DNA from 2 places in the Photobacterium sp. TLY01 genome. Region 1 is predicted to be linked to the other one. Evidence: riboswitches for the same ligand, from Rfam matches in the RefSeq annotation. Region 1 holds a riboswitch; the other holds the start of a gene.
What was found. A riboswitch is a leader RNA that binds a small molecule or an ion and turns the genes downstream of it on or off. The one in region 1 is predicted to bind lysine.
Positions count from the first base shown of each region.

Region 2: another riboswitch for lysine. It lies ahead of LN341_RS10220 (Na+/H+ antiporter NhaC family protein); the one in region 1 lies ahead of lysC (lysine-sensitive aspartokinase 3).

Region 1 covers NZ_CP090364.1:312,225-323,977, forward strand. The annotation lists gene metA (homoserine O-succinyltransferase) at 1-175, shown strand, start outside; gene LN341_RS01570 (sodium:proton antiporter) at 243-1,580, opposite strand; gene metH (methionine synthase) at 1,780-5,448, shown strand; gene lysC (lysine-sensitive aspartokinase 3) at 5,560-6,939, opposite strand; lysine riboswitch at 7,043-7,224, opposite strand; gene LN341_RS01585 (alanine--glyoxylate aminotransferase family protein) at 7,481-8,599, shown strand; gene LN341_RS01590 (PglL family O-oligosaccharyltransferase) at 8,667-10,454, opposite strand; gene uvrA (excinuclease ABC subunit UvrA) at 10,527-11,753, opposite strand, start outside.
Region 2 covers NZ_CP090364.1:2,144,583-2,156,335, reverse strand. The annotation lists gene LN341_RS10265 (alpha/beta fold hydrolase) at 1-523, shown strand, start outside; gene fadD (long-chain-fatty-acid--CoA ligase FadD) at 643-2,340, shown strand; gene rnd (ribonuclease D) at 2,495-3,616, shown strand; gene minE (cell division topological specificity factor MinE) at 3,682-3,942, opposite strand; gene minD (septum site-determining protein MinD) at 3,950-4,762, opposite strand; gene minC (septum site-determining protein MinC) at 4,784-5,446, opposite strand; gene LN341_RS10235 (YcgL domain-containing protein) at 5,685-5,966, shown strand; gene LN341_RS10230 (lytic transglycosylase domain-containing protein) at 5,983-6,954, shown strand; gene LN341_RS10225 (H-NS family nucleoid-associated regulatory protein) at 7,064-7,456, opposite strand; lysine riboswitch at 7,831-8,010, shown strand; gene LN341_RS10220 (Na+/H+ antiporter NhaC family protein) at 8,116-9,702, shown strand; gene LN341_RS10215 (thymidine kinase) at 9,896-10,498, shown strand; gene hisIE (bifunctional phosphoribosyl-AMP cyclohydrolase/phosphoribosyl-ATP diphosphatase HisIE) at 10,571-11,203, opposite strand; gene hisF (imidazole glycerol phosphate synthase subunit HisF) at 11,200-11,753, opposite strand, start outside.

The DNA.
Region 1 (11,753 bases):
GCCAAAGGTTCCCGTGAATTATTATCAGGATAATGACCCGGATAAACCACCTGTTGCGAGTTGGCGCAGTCATGGACATCTGCTGTTTGCCAATTGGCTGAATTATTGTGTCTACCAGCAAACACCTTATGATCTGGAGCATTTCTCAGAAGACAAATTTACCAAAGATGATTGAGTGCCTTCGCCTTTGTAAACAAAAAGACCTGCCGCAGCAGGTCTTTTTTATACCAGAAATCAGATGCTCAAGACTTGGGAGCGGTTTCCGGCTGCGGACGAGTCGGACTTGTTTGCTCATTTTCTTTTGCTTTATTTGCTTCCCAGAGTTTCGCTTTTTCGATCATCGGTGTAATCGTGGAACCCTGAACCAGGATAGAGAACACCACAACTGAATAAGTCATCACCAGAATCAGCTCTTTGACATCAATGTTTTTCTCCGGAATGACGATAACGCCGGCAGGAATTGCCATCGCCATCGCCAGCGCCAGACCCCCACGCAAGCCACCCCAGGTGAGGATTTTTACCGATTCCGGATTGTATTGACGGAAACGTTTAAAGCCGAGGTAAGACAGCTTGACGCTTAAATAGCGTGCCAGCAGTACCAGCGGCACCGCAATCACCATCAGTGTCCAGTCTTCCTCATGGAAGCTGAACGACAGCATGCTCATACCAATCAGCAGGAAGAGTACACCGTTGAGGAACTCATCAACCAACTCCCAGAAGTGATCCAGATGATCTTCACTCTCTTTCGAAAAGCCGATATAACGGGTCCAGTTGCCAATCATGATCCCGGAGACCACCATAGCCAATGGCCCAGACACATGAATCACATCGGCAAACGCATAACCGGCCGTCGGGATCCCCAGAGTCAGCAGCAGCTCCATGGAGTGATCGTCGGTCGAACTGATCAGGTAATGGAACAGCAGGCCGAGGACAAAACCGTAAGTGATGCCGCCAATGGCTTCCTGCAGGAAAAGATGGCCAACCCCCAGTACAGTCGGCGCTTCATCACCAAAGGCGATGGTAAATAAAGTCACGAAGATGACCAGACCAAAGCCATCGTTAAACAGCGACTCCCCTTCAATTTGGGTGGAGATGCGGCGCGGTGCGTGCAGTTTTTTCACAATGGCCAGCACGGCGATCGGGTCAGTCGGCGAAATCAATGCGCCGAACAGCAGGCAGTAGATTAGATCAAACTGGATGCCCAGCATCTGGCATATCCACCACAAACTGCCACCGATAAAGAAAGTGGAGAACAGGGTGGCGCCGAGTGCCAGAATGGTGATTTCCCACTTTTGATCTTCGAGATGTGGCAGCTTGATCCCTAAACCGCCGGCAAACAGTAAGAAGCCTAAAATACCTTTCAGCAGAAAGCTTTCGAAGTCGATTTGACCTAGCTGTTCCGCAGCGATTTCCTCCAGGTGAAACCAGCCGTTGTGACCTGCAATCACAATCCCGAGCGATAAAATAATAGCACCGGCTGTGATGGCGATAGTCGTTTGCATCTTGCCTATTTTATGGTTAATAAAGGCAATCACCATCGCGGCGGCGGCGAGAAAACAGAGGGTACTGTATACCGACATCCTTGATCCTCATCTGTTGTTAAAGTGTTAAGCAAAAATTGTGACAAAATATAAATGTTCGGGCCTCTGATAGCCATAAAAACTTTAGGCTGATGCTTGGAGAATAAGTTTTCGCAAACGATGTATAGACGTCTAGATTTCCAATCAGGCTGTGATAGGATGTTAGCAGCTGATAGGTTTAAGAGTAAGGAAGTGAGCAGTGTCGAAGGGTACGGATTTATTACAAAAGCGACTTAAGGAACAGATCCTCATCATCGATGGGGGCATGGGCACCATGATCCAGAGCTACAAGCTGGATGAAGAGGATTACCGTGGTGAACGTTTTTCTGATTGGCATTCGGATCTGAAAGGCAATAACGATCTGCTGGTACTCACCCAGCCACAATTGATTCAGGATATCCACTCTGCCTACCTTGAAGCCGGCGCTGATATTCTTGAGACCAACACTTTTAACGCCACCACAATTGCCATGGCCGACTACGACATGGAAAGCCTCAGTGCCGAGATCAACTTCGAAGCGGCAAAGCTGGCGCGCCAAGTGGCGGATGAATGGACGGCAAAAACCCCGGACAAGCCGCGCTTTGTGGCAGGTGTACTCGGTCCGACCAACCGGACCTGCTCGATATCACCGGATGTCAACGATCCCGGTTTCAGGAATGTGTCGTTTGATCAGTTAGTGGACGCGTATTCCGAATCAACCCGTGCTTTGATTGAGGGCGGGGCCGATATCATTCTGATTGAAACCATTTTCGATACGCTGAATGCCAAAGCCTGTGCGTTTGCTGTCGACAAAGTCTTTGAAGAGCAGGGTGTGGTCTTGCCTGTGATGATTTCAGGGACAATCACCGATGCTTCCGGCCGGACCTTATCAGGACAAACCACAGAAGCCTTTTACAATTCTCTGCGACACGTCAAACCGATTTCGTTTGGCCTGAACTGTGCGCTGGGGCCGGATGAACTGCGTCAGTATGTGGAAGAGCTGTCGCGTATTTCTGAGTGTGCGGTCTCTGCGCACCCAAATGCAGGTTTGCCCAATGCGTTTGGCGAATATGATCTGGAAGCGGCTGAAATGGCCGAACATATCAAAGAGTGGGCGGAGTCCGGCTTTCTGAATCTGGTGGGCGGTTGTTGTGGCACCACACCAGAGCATATTCGTGAAATGGCCCGAGTGACAGCGAATCTCCCGCCGCGCCAACTGCCTGAGATCCCAGTTGCCTGCCGCTTGTCAGGCCTGGAACCGCTGACCATTGAAAAAGACACTTTATTTGTCAATGTCGGTGAACGGACCAATGTGACAGGTTCAGCGCGTTTTCGCCGCTTGATCAAAGAAGAGCTCTACGACGAGGCGCTGGAAGTGGCGCGCCAGCAGGTGGAAGCCGGCGCGCAGATCATCGATATCAATATGGACGAAGGCATGCTGGATGCTGAAGCGGCCATGGTGCGCTTTCTGAATCTGTGTGCTTCTGAGCCTGAAATATCCCGCGTCCCGATTATGATTGACTCTTCCAAGTGGGAAATACTGGAAGCCGGCCTGAAGTGTGTCCAGGGTAAACCCATTGTTAACTCGATTTCTCTCAAAGAAGGCAAAGAGAAGTTTGTTGAGCAGGCGAAGCTGATCCGCCGCTATGGCGCAGCTGTAATTGTAATGGCGTTCGATGAGGTCGGTCAGGCTGATACCCGTGAGCGTAAGATAGAGATCTGTACTAATGCCTACCGCATTCTGGTTGATGAAGTGGGATACCCGCCGGAAGACATCATTTTTGACCCGAACATTTTCGCGGTAGCCACCGGGATTGAAGAGCACAATAACTACGCGGTGGATTTCATTGAAGCTGTGGGTGACATCAAACGGACTCTGCCGCATGCCATGGTGTCGGGCGGGGTATCGAATGTGTCCTTCTCATTCCGGGGTAATGAGCCGGTGCGGGAAGCCATTCATGCCGTGTTCCTGTATCACTGTTTCAAAAACGGCATGGATATGGGCATCGTGAATGCCGGTCAGTTGGCCATTTATGATGATCTGGCTGACGAGTTGCGCGAAGCGGTGGAAGATGTCGTGCTGAATCGCAGGGATGATTCTACTGAGCGCCTGCTGGATTTGGCTGATAAGTACCGGGGCAGCGGCGAAGCGGTCGAAGATAAAACGGCTGCCGAATGGCGCGGCTGGCCGGTCGAGAAGCGGTTGGAACATGCGCTGGTCAAAGGGATCACTGAGTTTATTGTTGAAGATACCGAAGAAGCCCGTCAGAACGCCGCAAAACCACTTGAGGTGATAGAAGGCCCTTTGATGGCGGGGATGAATATCGTCGGTGATTTGTTCGGTGAAGGGAAAATGTTCCTGCCTCAGGTGGTGAAATCAGCCCGGGTCATGAAACAGGCGGTTGCTTATCTTGAGCCTTTCATTAATGCTGAAAAGCAAGCCGGACGCACGAATGGCAAAATCCTGCTCGCCACGGTGAAAGGCGATGTGCACGATATCGGCAAAAATATTGTCGGTGTGGTGCTGCAGTGTAATAACTACGAGATCATTGACCTGGGGGTCATGGTCTCTTGCGACAAGATCCTGAAAGTGGCCAGAGAAGAGAAGGTCGATATCATCGGTCTCTCCGGGCTGATCACGCCCTCGCTTGATGAAATGGTGCATGTCGCCAAAGAAATGGAGCGGCAGGGTTTTGATCTGCCTTTGCTGATTGGTGGGGCAACAACCTCCAAGGCCCATACCGCCGTCAAAATTGAACAGAACTACCATGCGCCTGTTGTCTATGTGTCTAACGCGTCGCGTGCGGTGGGTGTGTGCTCGGCACTCTTATCCGAGACTCAACGCCCGGCGTTTGTTGAGCGTCTGGATCAGGAATACGAGGTGGTGCGGGAACAACACGCCCGCAAGCGTCCGCGCAGTGCGCCTGTCAGCCTGGAAGCTGCCCGCGCTAATAAAGTGGCGATCGACTGGAATAACTACACCCCGCCGGCGCCGCAAAAGCCAGGGATCCACGTTTTTAAGGATTTCGATATTGCAACTTTGCGCCGTTATATCGATTGGACGCCCTTCTTCATGACCTGGTCGCTAAGTGGCAAATACCCCACCATTTTGCGCCATGAAGTCGTGGGGCAGGAAGCCCAGCGCTTATTTGATGATGCCAACCAGCTGCTGGATGAGATTGAAGCCAGCGGCATGATCAAGGCCAATGGTGTCTGTGGTTTGTTTCCGGCCAATAATATCGGTGATGATATCGAAGTCTACACCGATGAAACCCGAACTCAGGTGCTGACGACCTTGCGCGGGCTGCGCCAGCAGACAGAAAAACCCAAAGGGCCGAATTACTGTCTGTCGGATTACATCGCCCCGAAAGAAAGCGGTAAAGTTGACTGGATCGGAGCCTTTGCAGTAACCGGCGGTATCGGTGAGTATGAGATTGCCGATCAGTTCAAAGCTAAAGGTGATGATTACAACGCGATTATGATCCAAGCCGTGGCTGATCGTCTTGCTGAAGCCTTTGCGGAATTCATGCACGAGACTGTCCGTAAGGAAATCTGGGGCTATGCACCGGACGAGAATCTGAGTAACGACGATCTGATCCGTGAAAAATATCAGGGTATCCGGCCTGCACCAGGCTATCCTGCTTGCCCGGAACACACAGAGAAAGGCGAGATCTGGAAGCTGTTGGATGCCGAAGCTAATACCGGCATGATCCTGACGGAAAGCTATGCCATGTGGCCGGGCGCGGCCGTATCAGGCTGGTACTTCTCGCATCCGGAATCCCGTTATTTTGCCGTTGCCCAGATCCAGCGCGATCAAATGGAAAGTTACGCCGAGCGTAAAGGCTGGGATGCACTTGAAGCAGAGAAATGGCTGGGGCCCAATCTTTGATGGTCGCTGGCTTGACCCGTCCTGAAAAGTGTCAACCCATTTCAGGACGGGACACATGAAAACAAAAAGGCGCTCAACAGAGCGCCTTTTTTACAGCCGTTGGATGCAATATTACTCAAAAATCTTACGGTGCAGGTTCTGAGCAATCGGCATGGCATGCTCGGTTTTGACCAGGAAGCACAGATTGTGCGGGCTGGCACCGTAGCAGATCATGCGCAGTTTATACTCGTCCAGCGTATCGAACACCGTACTGACTGAACCAGCAGTCTGGCTCATGCGGTTACCAATCAGCGAGATCAGGCACAGATCCTGTTCAATCTCGACACGGCATAGCTCGCTGAGCGCAGCATGCGCTCCCGGAGGCAGCGTCGGTGCGCCGCCGCCTGTATCGGTCTGATCCATGGTCAGAGAGACGCTGACTTCAGAGGTCGAAATCAGATCCACAGAGACCTTATGCTCAGCCAGAATCCGGAAGACTTCGGCCAGGAAGCCGTAAGCATGGAACATATTCAGGCTGGTCAGAGTGATCAGTGTCTGGTTGGAACGCAGTGCCAGCGCACGGAACAGCGGCGCTTCCGTCACGGACTTGCGGATCCAGGTGCCGCCCTGCTCGGGTGCTCTTGACGATCCGACAAACACAGGGATCTGACGGCGAACGGCCGGGATCAGCGTTGATGGATGCAGGATCTTAGCACCAAAGTTCGCCATCTCTGAGGCTTCGCTGAAGCTGATTTCTTTGATTGGCGTGGCTTTTGGTGCAATGCGCGGATCGGTCGTGTACATGCCAGGGACGTCAGTCCAGATTTCCAGTGTCCCCGCGTCCACCGCTTCGGCCATCAGGGCTGCGCTGTAGTCACTGCCGCCGCGACCAAGTGTCGTGGTGCGCCCTTGCTCATCGCTGCCAATGAAGCCCTGAGAAACCACAATTTGCGTCTGCAGCAGAGGTAAGAGTTTTTCCTCGGTGAGCTGACGAATCATTTCCGGCTCTGGGCTGGCTTTGCCAAAACGGCTGTCGGTGCGCATCACCTCACGGATATCGTAACGTACCGCGTCAGCCCCCAGCTCATTCATAATTTGGGTAAACAGGTAGGTCGACAGCAATTCACCGTTGGCAACCAACTGATCGGTTAACTCTGCAGACTTGTGCTCCGCAGCTTTCACGGCCAGTTCACTGACCTGATCCAAAAGTGCATCAATCTGATCTGCAATCATCTCTGGTTGCTGTAAATCCGCCAGCACACTTTGGTGAATCGCGCGCAGACGCGTAATCAGCGTGTGTCGGTGTTCGGCATCGGCAACGCCGTTGGCCAGTTCGACCAAAATATTCGTCACACCGGAACACGCACTGATTAACACCAGCTTGGTTGTCGGATTATTGATAACGATCTTGGCACTACGGCTCATGGCAACGAAATCAGCCACACTCGTGCCGCCAAATTTTGCGACTGTGATTTCAGCGTTCAACGCTGAAGAAGAAATTACAGGGCTCAATGTGATCTCCCACTTAACAAAGCGTAAACATGGGGCAAAATTTGGGGAATCTTTCCGACTTGAGTGTCAGAAGAGCCATTAGGCGAGACGTACGAAGACTGCTGCTACCAGAAGCTCTCCACCTGCACTGGATGATGCAGGTGACAGCCAGAAGGATTCAACCTTCAAAGCCGATACGGCAAGCCCCCTGTCTTACCGTATCTCGGCGTTGCTCCCCCTCTCTATGGTGCTTTGGGGTGGGGCCCCGCCGCATAGATACCTGGATAACGCGCCTCTTCCGTTTTCACCTGAAAAATGAGCTTTCTCAGGGTGAACAAAAATTGCCCTTATTGAATATGAGAGGGGGGGCTTTGTCAATGCTTGAATGCATTTTTCTGTGTCAAGATTGTTACTGACTTTGCATAAATTTGCCTGTCTGGTTTCAGGTCCGGAGTGTTCTGTTATGCTCGTTAGAAATACCCTGCGAAAGCTACTGTTGCCAACAATAACTCATGCACTGAATTATAAGTAACTTACGTGTCTGTGCAGATGGAGAAGCCTGATGACAATTCAAAGTTTTTACCCACCTCAACGCATTCTGATGGGACCCGGCCCGTCGGACATTTATCCGCAGGTGCTGCAGGCGCTCAGTCGCCCGACTGTCGGCCATCTTGACCCGCTGTTTATCGGAATGATGGATGAGCTTAAGCAACTGCTCCAGTATGCATTTCAGACCACCAACCCATTTACGATAGCAGTCTCTGCGCCGGGTAGTGCGGGAATGGAAGCCTGTTTCGTGAATCTGGTTGAGCCGGGCGAGAAGGTGATCGTCTGCCGTAACGGGGTGTTTGGCGAGCGGATGCGGGAAAATGTTGTGCGCTGCGGCGGTGAAGCTGTGCTGGTGGATAATGCGTGGGGCGAGCCGGTTGATCCGCAAGCCGTTGAAGCCGCCCTCAAAGCCCATCCGGATGCGAAAATACTGGCCTTTGTCCATGCGGAAACCTCAACCGGTGCGCTGAGCGATGCGGAAACCTTATCCCGTTTAGCCCGTGAACACGATTGCCTGACCATTGTTGATGCGGTGACCTCATTAGGCGGGGTGCCACTGAAGGTTGATGAATGGCAGCTCGATGCCGTGTATTCCGGCAGTCAGAAGTGTTTGTCCTGTGTCCCGGGTCTGTCGCCGCTGACTTTTTCACCGCGTGCCGTCGAGAAAATTCAGCAGCGCAAGACACCGGTTCAGAGCTGGTTTTTGGATCAAAGCCTGGTGCTGGCCTACTGGAGTGGTGAAGGGAAGCGCAGCTATCACCATACTGCCCCGGTTAACAGCTTGTATGCGCTGCACGAAGCATTGGTGCGTTTGCAACAAGAAGGGCTGGAAAATGCCTGGCAGCGCCATGCCGAGATGCACCAAGTATTGCGCGCTGGCCTGGAAGCGATGGGGATCCGCTTTGTCGTGGACGAGAAAAGCCGCTTGCCGCAACTCAATGCGATTTATATTCCGGACGGGGCTGATGATGCGAAAGTGCGCCAGACCCTGCTGGAAGACTATAACCTGGAAATCGGTGCCGGCCTGGGGGCATTGGCCGGTAAAGCCTGGCGGATCGGGCTGATGGGATACGGGGCACGCAGAGAGAATATTGCGCTGTGCCTGAAAGCGCTGGAAGAGGTGCTGAAATAAATATCAGCGTAGAAACGCAGCGGCTGCCTGGGCAGCCGCTTTTTTTAGAAGTCTTTTGCTCTTGTTTTCAGCTTTTGTCTGCTTGTCCCTCAGTCTGTGCTATCTGCGGCAAGGCTGTCACAGTTTTTGGCTTGTAGAGCTGAGGTAAGGCGTCATCACTGAAGTCCACGCCCGGGAAAAGATACCGGGCTTCTTCGCGCACCTGTTCAGCCTGATAAACGTCGTCCAATGCCTGATAGGCGGTGATCAGAAACTGATACAGAATCGGTCTGGGCAGCTCTTTGGCTTTCTGGTTCGCCCAGTGGATGAATCCTGTCAGTAACTCGGGATTATTCTGCTCAATGCCGATTTTCAGTTGAGTCTGATAAAGGTCCCATTCAAACCGGTTGCGCCAGGCCCAGGTGTTATTGACCTTATCCAGGGCCGTGAAATCCGGTGGCGTTGATGATTCAAAACGGGTCAGCATGGCGCCTGAATATAAGGTGGTCGCCATAAAAAAGCTGACAACGACAGGCAGCAGCATGGCGCTGATTCTGAAGGGTTTATACCATTGCAGTGACTGTTTGAAATATTTCGCACTCAGGCCATCAACCCAGTAGATCAGAAAGACAAAAATAATCCAGTGGATCAGAGAGTGGTAAAAAGGGTATTCGAGCTGGGTATGCAGCGTAATCGGAAAGATGAGCGCGACCAGAGCCAGTTGGGTGTTGGCCGGTGCGCGGCGGATTTTAGCCAGTACAGCCGCCGCTGCAATCAGCAGCGCCAGCAGCGGCAAAATGCCCCCTTCGCTGGCCCAGAAAAGCAGCTCGTTATGCGGGTGATCCAGCCCGGGTAAACCATAGGGCGTTTCAGGGTCGGCCTGATGTGCTTGCGCGGTCTGCATCAGGTAAGCGGGTTCAAAATTACCATAACCGACGCCGGTCACCGGGGATTGCAGGAACATCTCCATGGCTTGCGGGTAGATGACTGAGCGGGCACTTTCCAGCGATACTCTGCCCGGTTGCGGACTCCAGTTCAGGGTACTGGTCAGGTTCCAGGCTACGCTGCATCCCATGACCAGCATCATCAGCCACATGCGCCATTGTACCCGGGCGGCAAATTGCTTGAGATAGGGCAGGATCAGCAAAACGCCCACGATACTGGCCATCCAGCCGGTTCGTGAACTGAGCACGTACAGCATGGGGATCACAGCAACAGGTGTGAGTTGAAGACCGAGATGGGAAAGGGTCCAGCGGCCCTGAACCATCGGCTGCCTTGCCAGCAGATAAGCGGAGAGGACCAGTCCGGTGGCCAGGAAGCTGGCCATCACATTGGGTTGCTGAAAAATGCCGTAGGGCCGGTTGAGATCCGTGTTGTAGCCGATGCCGTTGTCCGGTGAGATCCACAGAAACTGGTACCAGGCCAGCGCGGCTTGCAGCCAGACCGCTTTGAGGATCAACCAGAGTATTTGCTGACGCTGTTTCTGACTGAAAGCAAACTGCTGCAGTGCGACAAAAAACAACCAGCCAGCCCAGAGAGTCATGATCCGGTTGACGGCGCCTTCCGGTCGCGCTTCCGGAAACAGTATCGGCACAGTCAGCATCACGCAGCAGCCCAGAAGTACCAGCGTCAGGCGAGAGTAACGCAAGATTTTCTGCCGGCTGATCTCCAGCAGGCCGATGGCAATGGCAAAGCTGAAGGGGATCCAACTGCTGACATTAAAGGGTAATTCCAGTCCGGCGCCTCCCTGATTGTGCTGAAAATAATGCATCGACAGCAGAAACAGAAAAGTCAGCGCCAGAATAAAAGGCCGGGTCAGTGGTTTACTGATGGTGGCAGCGGCCAGTCTGGTACCCCTGAGTTGAATGACGGTCACAGTGTCCGGTCCCTCGGCAGATAGACAAAAAGTCAGGCTGAGTACTCAGCCTGACAGGGTTAACGTGTGTAACTATGCCTGCTGTTTCGCCGTTAAAGCAGGCAGCAGGGGTTTCAGGAAGCGGGCCGTGTGCGAACCGGCGACCTCGGCAACCTGTTCCGGTGTCCCGGTTGCGATGATCTCGCCGCCACCGCTGCCCCCTTCCGGTCCCAGATCGATGATCCAGTCTGCGGTTTTAATCACGTCCAGATTATGCTCAATCACCACGATGGTATTGCCGTGATCACGCAGTCGGTGCAGGACACTTAGCAACTGCTGGATATCATGGAAGTGCAAGCCTGTTGTTGGTTCATCGAGAATATACAGGGTTTTCCCTGTATCCCGCTTGGACAGTTCACGCGCCAGCTTCACCCGCTGTGCTTCGCCGCCGGACAGTGTGGTCGCTGCTTGCCCCAGACGGATATAGGATAGCCCGACATCCATCAGGGTTTGCAGTTTTCGCGCAATGGCTGGCACAGGATCAAAAAACTCCCGCGCATCTTCCACTGTCATTTCCAGCACTTCATCAATGGACTGGCCTTTGTATTTCACTTCCAGGGTTTCACGGTTGTAGCGTTTCCCCTTACAGCTATCACAGGGGACGTAGACATCGGGCAGGAAGTGCATTTCCACTTTGATCACCCCGTCGCCCTGACAGGCTTCACAGCGTCCGCCCTTGACGTTGAAGCTGAATCGGCCTGGTTTATAGCCTCGTGAACGTGACTCCTGGGTGCCCGAGAACAGCTCCCGGATGGGCGTGAAAATGCCGGTGTAAGTCGCAGGGTTAGAACGTGGCGTCCGGCCGATCGGGCTCTGATCGATATCGATAACTTTATCGAAGTGCTCCAGCCCCTGAATATCGTTATAAGGGGCCGGCTCGCCTGTGGTGGCCCCATTGAGTTGATGGTGTGCAATTTTGAAGAAAGTATCGTTGATCAGCGTTGACTTGCCTGAGCCGGACACGCCTGTCACACAGGTCAGCAAACCCACCGGGATCGAGACATCCACCTGTTTCAGGTTGTTGCCTGTGGCGCCTGTGAGCTGAACCGTTTTGGCCGGATCGACAGGCACGCGTTCCACGGGCACTTCAATCTGTTTTTTGCCGCTCAGGTACTGACCGGTTAAGGAGTTTTCTGAGTTCAGAATATCTTCCATGGTGCCTTCGGCGATGATCTGCCCGCCGTGAACACCGGCGCCCGGGCCGATATCAATGATGTAATCCGCACTGCGGATCGCGTCTTCGTCGTGTTCGACCACCAG
Region 2 (11,753 bases), 1.5 Mb from region 1:
TGAGTCAGTCACTGGACTGGTGCTGATCGAAGGACTTGCGCCACTCCATGAAAGTGCGGATCTGGCGGCGAAAAGGTTGCGGCAGGGGATTGAAAGCCGCACAAAGCGCAGGCAGCGCCAGCCTGCAGAACTTAAGCTGGATTCGTTTCAGGCCGCACTCTCTGTTCGTTGCCGGGTCAACGGGTTAACGCCAGAGCAGCTCAGGCCATTGGTTCAGCGAGCCACCCGGAGCGATGGTCAGCACTGGTACTGGCGTCATGACGATAAGTTGCGTTGTGATTCGTTGTTCAGGATGACAGAGGAACAGGCTCAGGCGCTGATGCGGCATATTGAGTGTCCGGTATTATCAGTGATCGGCGAGAAAGGTTTTTCATCCCTGAAAGGATCGGACGCGGGCTTGTCATGGCTGAAACAGGCCGAACAAATCGTGATACCCGGAGGTCATCACTGCCATCTTGATAGCCCCCGGCTTGTTTGTGATCAGATTTTGCTGTTGAGTTCAAAAATCAACAAGCTGGTCTAATCAGTTGTGTTAATTCAATGTTAACTGTGCTGTAATGCTTGTATAGAACAAGTGTTTGAATGTCCCGCTACAGCCATTTTTGGCGCTTGAAGCCCTAATAAATATAAGGAGAGTGCATGGTGGATAAGGTTTGGCTTAACCGCTATCCGGATGATGTACCGGCTGAAATCAACCCTGATACTTACACGTCATTGGTTGAACTGTTTGAACAGTCCGTCCAGAAATATTCCGATCAAACGGCCTTTATCAATATGGGCCAGGTGATGACTTTCAGAAAACTGGAAGAACGCAGTCGTGCATTTGCGGCCTATCTGCAAAATGACCTGAAGCTTGAAAAGGGCGATCGGGTCGCCGTCATGATGCCAAACCTGCTTCAGTATCCTATCGCACTGTTCGGTATACTCCGTGCGGGTTGTGTGGTGGTGAATGTCAACCCGCTCTACACACCCCGTGAACTGGAGCATCAGCTCAATGACTCTGGTGCGAAAGCCATTGTAATTGTGTCGAATTTCGCCCACACGCTGGAGAAAATCGTCGACAAAACCCGTGTTGAACATGTCATTTTAACCAGTCTGGGAGATCAGCTTTCCCGGCCTAAAGGCACACTGGTTAATTTTGTGGTGAAGCACATTAAAAAGATGGTCCCTAAATACCACCTGCCGCATGCCACCTCACTGAACCATGCGCTCAAGCGCGGGCGCAGAATGCAATACGTGAAACCTTTCATGTCAGGAGAGGATATCTCATTTTTGCAATACACCGGAGGGACAACCGGTGTCGCGAAAGGCGCAGTGCTGACGCACAGAAATATGATTGCCAATGTGCTGCAGGCGAAAGCTGCCTACGGTCCCATTTTGCATGACGGCCGAGAGCTGGTGGTCACTGCGCTTCCGCTGTATCACGTTTTTGCTCTGACCGTGAACTGCCTGCTTTTCATCGAAATGGGCGGACAGAACCTGCTGATCACCAATCCAAGGGATATTCCTGCTTTTGTCAAAGAGCTCAAGCGTTATCCGTTTACAGCGCTGACGGGTGTCAACACACTGTTCAATGCGCTGCTCAATAATGAAGATTTCCTGGAGCTGGACTTCAGCCGACTCCACCTTTCTGTCGGCGGCGGGATGGCTGTGCAACGTGCTGTTGCAGAAAAATGGCTGGCAACGACAAAGAACTATCTGCTGGAAGGTTACGGTCTGACGGAATGTTCACCTCTGGTTGCCGCTTATCCGCATGATCTGACGGACTATAATGGCTCGATTGGCCTGCCGGTGTCTTCAACAGATATCCGGATTGTGGATGAAGAAGGTCACGTGCTGGCGATGGATCAAACCGGCGAACTTCAGGTGAAGGGGCCACAGGTCATGAAAGGGTACTGGCAGCGTCCTGAAGCAACACGTGAAGTGCTGACGGAAGACGGCTGGTTATCGACTGGCGATATTGTGCGTTTTGACGATGACGGTTTCTTACATATCGTTGATCGTAAGAAAGACATGATTCTGGTCTCCGGCTTCAACGTTTATCCCAATGAAGTTGAAGATGTCGTTGCCCTGCATAGCAAAGTGCTGGAAGTGGCGGCAATTGGTCAGCCGGATGAAGCCTCAGGTGAGGTGGTGAAGATTTGTGTCGTGAAACGCGATCCTAGTCTGACCCGCGAAGAGCTGTTGTCGCATTGCCGTCAGTACCTGACCGGTTATAAAGTGCCGAAAGTGGTGGAATTCAGAGATGAGCTGCCGAAAACCAATGTCGGGAAAATTCTGCGCCGGGCATTGCGGGAAGAGTCAGATCAGGTCGCGCAGAAAGAGACAGCGCAAGCATAATCCTGAAATTTAGGATAAACTTGTTTCAAGTTCAGTGCCGGCTTCAATAGCCGGCACTTTGTTTTGTGCCAGTTGTCAGTATTTCTCAGAGAATGGCGTTCAGGCACAAAGGAAGCAGGCTGGTGTCTGCTTGTAATGCTGAAAAAGGTGAGTTTTGAAATTTGAGATTATAACTACGAATGACAGACTGGCTGAGGTTTGTCAGCAGGCAAGTCAGCAGCAGGCAGTCATGCTGGATACCGAATTTGTTCGTACGCGAACTCTGTTTGCTCAGTTGGGGCTGATCCAGCTTTATGACGGTGAACTTCTGTCTTTGATTGATCCGCTCATGCTGACAGATATGTCGCCGCTCTGGGCGTTAATGAAAGATCCTGGTGTGGTAAAAGTGCTGCACGCCTGTGGTGAAGATTTGGAAGTATTCCAGTCTGCTGCAGGCTGCATGCCGGCACCTATGTTGGATACTCAGATTATGGCGGCCTTCATCGGTCATGGCTTGTCGACCGGTTTTGGTGCATTAGTACAGGAATATCTGGGGATTGAGCTGGAAAAAGGCGAAGCCAGAACCAATTGGCTTGCTCGTCCACTGAGTGATAAGCAGCTCGACTATGCTGCCGCTGATGTCTTTTATCTGTTGCCTCTGTATCAGCAGTTACTGGCAAAAGTGGAAGCGAAAGGGTGGATGGATGCGCTTCATCAGGAGTGTGAAACCATGCTGGTGAAACGCAGTCGTGTTCCTGATCCGGAGCAAGTTTACGTCGACATCAAGAATGCCTGGCAGTTGTCCCCGAAACAATTGGCTATTTTACAGAAGCTGGCTTCCTGGCGTCTTCAGGAAGCGAGAAAGCGCGATCTGGCGCTTAACTTTGTGCTTAAAGAGCTACATCTTTGGAAAGTTGCCCGTTATGAAATCACTTCAAAAGCGGTGATGGCTCAGGAAGGATTTGATGAGCGTGAAATTCAAAGACATGGCAACCGTTTGATTTCCATTGTGAAAGAGGTTGAAAAAATGAGCCAGCTGGATTATCCGCAGCCCTTATTTCGCCTGATGGAAATGCCTGGCTATAAACAAATGGTTAAACGCATCAAAGATGAAGTGAATGCTGTGGCTAAGGAAACAGGGCTGGCGACTGAGTTTCTTGCTTCGAAAAAACAAATTAATCAGTTACTGAGCTGGGCATGGAAGAAGGGCTGTCCTGAAGATGAGCTGCCTGAAATGCTCTCGACCTGGCGAAAAGCACTGTTTGCCCACCGGGTACTGCCTTTGGTTCAGGTTTAGCGCCTGCACGTCAGCAGATGAAGTGAGCACCTGAAAAAAAAATCCCCGGCGAACCGGGGATTTTTTTATTTCTCGTCGGGCAGGGTGACATTGAGTTCCAGCACCGACAGGTCTTCTTCTTTCTGGTCCAGGTGTACCGTCACATGCTCAGGTGAGACATCGACATAACGGCGGATAACCTCCAGAATATCCTGTTTGAGCTGGGGAAGGTAACTCGGATTACCCATACTCGCGGAGCGACGTTCAGCAACAATGATCTGCAGCCTTTCTTTCGCCACACTCGCGGTCGACTGTTTTTTGGGGCGGAAGAACTCTAGCAAAGCCATAGTGTGGTTAGCCTCCAAATATACGTTTCAGGAAGCCTTTTTTCTCTTCCTCTAAGAATCGGAACGGGCGATCTTCACCCAGTAAGCGCGCAACAGTGTCTTGGTATGCCTGGCCTGCATCTGAATCGGCGTCCAGAATCACAGGTTCACCTTTGTTGGATGCATTCAGCACAGACTGACTCTCAGGGATAACACCGAGTAATGGAATATGCAGAATTTCTTCAACATCAGCAACGCTGAGCATATCACCATGAACGACACGAGAAGGATTGTAGCGAGTCAGCAACAAATGTTGCTTCACCGGTGATTCACTGTTTTCAGCTCGGCGGGATTTAGAGTCGAGAATGCCAAGAATACGGTCTGAGTCACGTACAGAAGCCACTTCCGGGTTGGTGGTGACGATGGCTTCATCTGCAAAGTATAACGCCATCAGCGCGCCAGTTTCGATGCCTGCCGGTGAGTCACAGATGATGAAGTCGAAACCCAGCGCATCCAGTTCAGACAAGACTTTTTCGACCCCTTCTTTACTCAGGGCATCTTTGTCACGAGTTTGCGAAGCCGGCAATACGAACAGGTTATCGACTCGTTTGTCTTTAATCAGTGCTTGATTCAGTTTTGCCTCGCCATTGATCACATTCACGAAATCATAAACAACACGGCGTTCACAGCCCATGATCAGATCCAGATTTCGCAGACCGATATCGAAATCAATGACGGCCGTTTTTTTACCTTTTAAGGCCAGGCCGGACGCAATGGCCGCACTGGAGGTCGTTTTACCTACCCCACCTTTACCTGAGGTCACTACGATAATTCGTGCCATCTGTATTATTCCTTTTCAAAGTTATACAGCCAGATGCTCTATATTTAAATTGTTGTCAGTCAGAGAGATAGCGACACTTTTTCCCCAAAAAGCGTCTTGAATTTTGTCGCTTAGCCAATAATTACCAGCAATAGAAATTAACTCTGACTGTAAATTATGGCAGAAAATCTGAGCCTGGGTTTCACCGCTGGCGCCGGCAATGGCCCGGCCACGTAAACACCCGTATATATGAATACATCCATCAGCAATAATTTCAGCACCTGCGCTGACATGATTCAATACGACGAGATCGCAATTTTTGGCATAAATTTGCTGCCCTGATCTTATCGGTGTACGAATCACTTTTGCCGGCTCCATCACCGGGCTGGTGGCGCGGGCCTGCTTGGCCGCATTCATGATGGCAAAACCAGCTGATTTTGCCTGCGCCTGCAGGTGGGAAGGCTTGCAGCCGCTGATCCCGACCGGGATCATACCTGCATCCTGAATGCCTTGCCGGAGTTGTTCAAAATCAAGCGCTCTGCCAGCCTGACTGACATCAATCACCAGAGGTGCATGGGCAAAGAATGCCGGTGCCTGCTCCACTTTGTCTTTCAGGAAACTGATTGCCTGTTCTAAGCCGCCGTCAGCTAAGTGTAAAGATGAGAGCGTATAACTGCCCCCTTTTAATTCTGCCGTTTTTGTCATGGCTTATTCATCTTCCGCGGACAATTTCGCGCTCAGGTACGTTATCACATAGGTTATAGCATGTTATATTCCCAGGCAGGTCTCAGCAAGTTCTCCTTGTCAGAGTTCGGTATAAAGTTTAAATGATAGCCACAATGGTGATGGCAGAACGCAGAGGAACCCGGATCTCGATTTGGGCTGGAATGTTTTCTGCTTTTTGTGGTCAGATAATGGTGATTGGTAACCTGCAGGTCAGCTCATGTTTTGTGCAATTTATAAAAGTCCTAAAAAAGAAAACACCTATTTATATATCAAGACCAAAGATGATTTTTCAGATGTACCTGAAGCTTTATTGAGCACTTTTGGTACACCTCAGTTTGTAATGGTGCTAAAACTGAGTCATGAGAGGAAGTTAGCATTGGCGGATATCAATAAGGTACGGGAGCAGCTCTCGTCCCAGGGATATTACCTGCAAATCCCGCCACCAGTGACTAACCTTCTAGACGAATACAAAGCAAGAAAGTCAGAAAATAATACATGACGATAAAAGGGTGGATATGCGTAAGCAATGGGTAGCTGTCTTTGTGTCCTTAGGACTGGGCCTTGCATCGCCGATAGTGTCGGCTGATGAAAGTTTTGATAATTATGTTTCCGGGTTGAAACAAGAAGCACGTGAGAAGGGGATAGATGATGCGATTCTTGAATCCGCTTTCGCCGATGTCAAATTTATTGAACGTGCTGTTAAAGCTGATAAAAATCAGCCAGAAAAGAAATTAACACTGGATGAATATTTACCCAGAGCCGTTCCTCAGTGGAAAATTGAACAGGCGAATCAGTATTATCAGCAACACAAGCAAACACTGGATCGCATTGGGCGTGAGTATGGCGTTCAGCCGAGATTCATCGTGGCATTGTGGGGCGTGGAAAGTAACTTTGGCCGTTTAACCGGCTCGTATAATGTGATTGAGGCGCTGACAACACTTGCTTATGAAGGGCGCCGTGAAGCCTTTTTCCGTGAGCAGGTCATGGCGGCTTTAACCATTTTACAGCAAGGCCATATTACGGCTGCAGATATGAAAGGTTCGTGGGCTGGTGCGATGGGCCAACCACAGTTTATGCCAACCTCGTATCTGACCTTCGCGGTTGATGGCAATGGCGATGATAAAGTCGATATCTGGAAAACGGAAGATGATGTCTTTGCTTCCGCGGCAAATTACCTGAAAAAATCAGGTTGGGATGATCAATACACATGGGGACGCCAGGTGCGGCTTCCGGAAGGGTTGGGTGATAACCTGAAAGGTGTTGAATCCCAAAAAATGAAAACGCTGTCAGAGTGGCAGCAACTGGGGGTGCGCCGTTTGAACGGAGCTGCGCTCCCTAAGGTGGATGTCAACGCATGGCTGGTGCAACCTGATGATAATCATGGCAGAGCATATTTAGTGTACGGGAATTATCAAACATTATTAAAATGGAACCGATCGCATTATTTTGCATTAGCCGTCAGTACGCTGGCAGATAGTATTCGTTAACCGCAAAGTGAGCTGAACAAAAAAACGACATTGACGATTTATTGCGAATAATAAAAAGCCCGGCATCAATGCCGGGCTTTTTGGTTCATGGACGATCAAGCTTGGGTGATCAAAGTTTGAAGTCGTCCAGAGATTTACCTTCTTCCAGTGCTTTTTTAAGTGCACTTGGCGTACGGCCTTGGCCGGTCCAGGTTTTCTCTTCACCGTTTTCATCGATGAACTTGTATTTAGGCGGACGTGCTGCACGCTTAGTTTTTGCTTTACCAATGTTAGCCATCAGCTCTTCTGGATCAATACCATCAGCCAGTAGCATATCTCGGTATTGCTTCAGTTTTTCTTCGCGCTCTTTTTCTTTCGCGATTTCTTCCGCTTCTGATTCTTCACGTTCGTCAACCACGGTCTGAAGTTTTTCCAGGGCTTCTTTCAGTTGCTCCAGTGAATATTCGCGAGCAAGAGCACGAAGACTACGAAGGTTTAATAGCGCTTTCATTGCATCAGACATTTCAAATTTCCTGTTGGCGTTATACTAATTATTAATGAGTCACTTTATATCTGCAATAATAATACTTTTTAAACCCAACTGCCAAATAAAATCGTCAACTTACATTATTAATCAGACGGTTTTTTATACTTGAGCTTTATCTTGGAGCAATGAATGGCGATCACATTCGTTTTTTTGCTTGTTAATAAAATGGTAAAGTACGAATATTTTAACTGGCTGCAATGCTAATAATTTCATATTAATTTACAGAGTGTTTTTGGGGTAAATGTAAGTAAATACAGAAGATTAGTGCAGTCGTATTAATCCAAAGTAGCAGATATTGGCTTTCTGTGGTTGCAAATCAGATAACAAAAAGTAGAATACGCGATTCCTTGACTAAGGGTAGAGGTGCATTATCTATCAGTAACTGGCGGGAGGTGACCCCGAAGAACGTCAGTGAAAGGAGCTAATGCCGAAGTAAGGCGGATCTGTCAAATCACCTTGCTGGGGTTGTCACCGAAAGGGATAACACTGCCATAGTAACTTACAATTAACTATGGAGCGCTACTGTGGGGTCGGGAGAGGCTGCAGCTTCTTTCCTATATCGCTTCCCATCACGGCTGACACCGGTACCGTGTTTAACAGTAGATCTCCAACCACGATCGGTTGTAGTAGAGATCATGAACCTAGTAGATTTTTCCCAGTCTTCCATTTCCATTTTACCGCCCCTGGTGGCGTTGAGCCTTGCTATTCTCACGCGACGAGTGCTTCTCTCGCTGGGCATCGGCATTTTGATCGGGGCGTTATTGCTGACGGATTTCAGTCTGTCTCATACGGTTTCTTATTTAAGAGAGAAAGTTGAAGGGCTGTTTATCGATGGTGGCAGCATCAATACCTGGAATATGAGTATTGTTGCTTTCTTGCTTTTATTAGGCATGACCACAGCATTACTGACGCTCTCTGGTGGTACGCGAGCCTTCGCACTCTGGGCGCAGACTAAGATTAAAAGCAAACGCGGTGCGAAACTTTTAGCGGCTTTTCTTGGCGTGTTTATTTTTGTCGATGATTATTTCAACAGCCTGGCGGTTGGCTCGATCTCCCGGCCGGTCACCGACCGATTTTATGTTTCCCGCTCAAAACTGGCTTATATTCTGGACTCCACTGCTGCACCTATGTGTGTACTGATGCCGGCTTCAAGCTGGGGCGCATATATCATTACTGTGGTGGGTGGTATTCTGATTTCACATGGTGTGACTGAATATTCTGCGTTAAGTGCCTTTATACAATTGGCACCCATGAATTTTTACGCTGTGTTTGCACTGCTGATGGTATTCGTTGTCGCCTGGTTCCAATTAGATGTAGGTCTGATGAAGAAGCATGAAGTTCAGGCAAGTCATGCTCGCGGTTTCGACAAAGAAGAAATTCACGCTGAAGCCAAAGATTTGAATGATGAACTCGAGATTGAAGAAAGCGAGAATGGCAAAGTCGGCGATCTCATTATTCCGATTCTGGTGCTGGTTGCCGCGACATTATTCTTCATGATTTTCACCGGCTATCAGAGTTTGCAGGCGGACGTTAAAGCTTTTTCTATTCTCGGCGCATTTGAGTCTACCAATGTTGGTGCCTCTTTGTGTTACGGTGGCCTGTTGGGGTTATTCTCGGCACTGGTTGCTGTTGGACGTCAGGCCATTCCGGTCAAGCAGATTCTGCATGCTATATGGATTGGTGCGAAATCTATGTTTGGTGCCATTCTGATTTTGTTCTTCGCCTGGACAATCGGCAGCATTATCAGCGATATGGCAACAGGTAAATTCCTGTCGACTCTGGTTCAGGGCAATATTAACCCTGTCTGGTTGCCTGTGATTTTGTTCCTGCTGGCCGGTATTATGGCTTTCTCAACCGGTACGTCCTGGGGCACGTTTGGGATCATGCTGCCGATTGCGGGTGATCTGGCAGCAGCCACTGAAATCAGCCTGATTCTGCCTATGCTTGGCGCGGTACTGGCGGGTTCTGTGTTTGGTGATCACTGCTCGCCGATTTCAGACACCACCATACTCTCTTCAACGGGCGCGCGCTGTAATCACATTGATCATGTGTCAACACAGTTGCCTTACGCATTATCTGTGGCACTCGTCGCTGCGGTAGGTTTTACCGTGTTAGGGATGACCAATTCTCTGGCGGTCTCTTTCGTGGCCGCAACGGTTGCATTCTTACTGGTTTGTGTCTGCCTTGGCTGGATTGCTAAACGTCCGCTGAAAGGCGCATGAGCGCAGTTTAAATAAGATCCCTGCCGTAAAATGGCATTGAGCCGGCTTGGTATGCACTGAGCCGGTTTTTTTATCTCGGTGTACAGGAAGTCACCGCAAAAAGGCTTTACCGCATGAAGCGGGGAGCCAGACTTCCAATTCGCATGCTTCTTCGGTAGCATCTTGCGACATTCAGAGTGATGCGGAAAGCCTGATGGCGCAAATGTATTTTTATTACTCGGCGATGAATGCCGGGAAGTCGACGACGCTGTTGCAGTCGTCATTTAATTATCGTGAACGCGGGATGTCGCCGGTCATTTTTACCGCGGCGATTGATAACCGGTTTGGTCAGGGCAAGGTCAGTTCGCGAATTGGCTTGTCTGAAGAAGCCGAACTGTATCGTCCGGAAGATAATCTGTGGGACAAGCTGTCTGAGATGAACAGCTTGTCGCGCGTTGATTGCGTGTTAATGGATGAATGCCAGTTTCTGACAAAGGCGCAGGTTCACCAGCTTACTGAAGTGGTCGATAAACTGGATATTCCTGTGCTTTGCTATGGTTTACGTACCGATTTTCGTGGCGAGCTGTTCGAAGGCAGTCAGTATCTGCTGGCTTGGGCCGATAAACTGGTCGAACTGAAAACCGTTTGTCACTGCGGCCGAAAAGCGAACATGGTGATCCGCCATGATGCCTCGGGTAAAGCGATTGCTGATGGGGATCAGGTTGAAATCGGTGGTAACGACAGATACGTATCGGTTTGCCGGAAGCATTATAAAGAAGCGATGGAGCAAGCTCGTCAGGCCGCGAAAAGCGCCTGATAAAGCCAGCGTAATGAAAACAAAAAAGGAAGCGGTTGAAGCTTCCTTTTTTAATGGAGTTTGTCTCAGGCTTTAGCCTTTGTGCCTTTCCTGCAGTTTGGCAATCACATCAGACAGGCTCAGTCCCTGATCTTGCAGCAGCACGATCAGGTGATACATCAGGTCAGCGGATTCAGAAATTACCTCTTCTTTGTCACCCGCCGTTGCCGCAAGCGCGACTTCAACGCCTTCTTCGCCCACCTTCTGCGAAATCCGCTTGGTGCCGCGCGCGTAAAGGCTGGCGGTGTAAGAGGACTCAGGATCAGCACCTTTACGGGCTGCCAGCACTTGCTCCAGTCGGTGAAGAAACACCAGATCAGGGGCGGTGGCAGTGTCACCGCTATCGGTCGTGCCTTTATCAAAGCAGGTGGTGGTGCCAAGATGGCAGGTGGGACCAACAGGCTCGGCGCTGACCAGCAGGGTGTCTTGGTCGCAGTCGAGCTGAATCTGCTTGAGTTGCAGCACATTGCCGGATGTTTCACCTTTGGTCCAAAGCCGTTGTTTGCTGCGTGACCAGAAGGTCACCTGGCGGGTATCCAGCGTTTTGCTCAGGGCTTCATCATTCATGTAGCCCAGCATCAACACCTGGCCACTGCGGCTGTCCTGTACTACGGCAGGGACCAGACCGTCGACCTTGTCCCAATTAATTTCATTGTTCAGGCTCATAGTCGGATCTCCACCTGTTGTTGTTTAAGGTATTGCTTGAGTTCGCCAATATGAATGATCTGTTTGTGGAAAACAGAAGCGGCCAGCGCGCCGTCGACTCTGGCGAGATTAAAGGCATCGGCAAAATGTGCCATTTCACCGGCACCGCCGGAGGCAATAAGCGGCACTTTGCAAAGGTCGCGCACCAGATTGAGCTGAGTCAGATCATAGCCCTGGCGAACACCATCCTGATTCATCATGTTCAGCACGATTTCACCGGCACCGCGGTGCTGCACTTCCTCAATCCAGTCCGCGGTTTGCCATTGGGTGACCTGAGTGCGGCTTTCATCACCGGTAAACTGGTACACCTGATACTGGCCGGTTTTGGCATCAAAGTAAGAATCGATCCCCACTACAATACACTGCACGCCGAATTTATCAGCCAGCTCAGTGATCAGCGCAGGGTTGGCAAGCGCCGGTGAGTTGATAGAAATCTTATCGGCGCCAAATTGCAGAATTTGCCGGGCATCGTCGGCAGATTTAATCCCGCCGGCGACACAGAACGGAATGT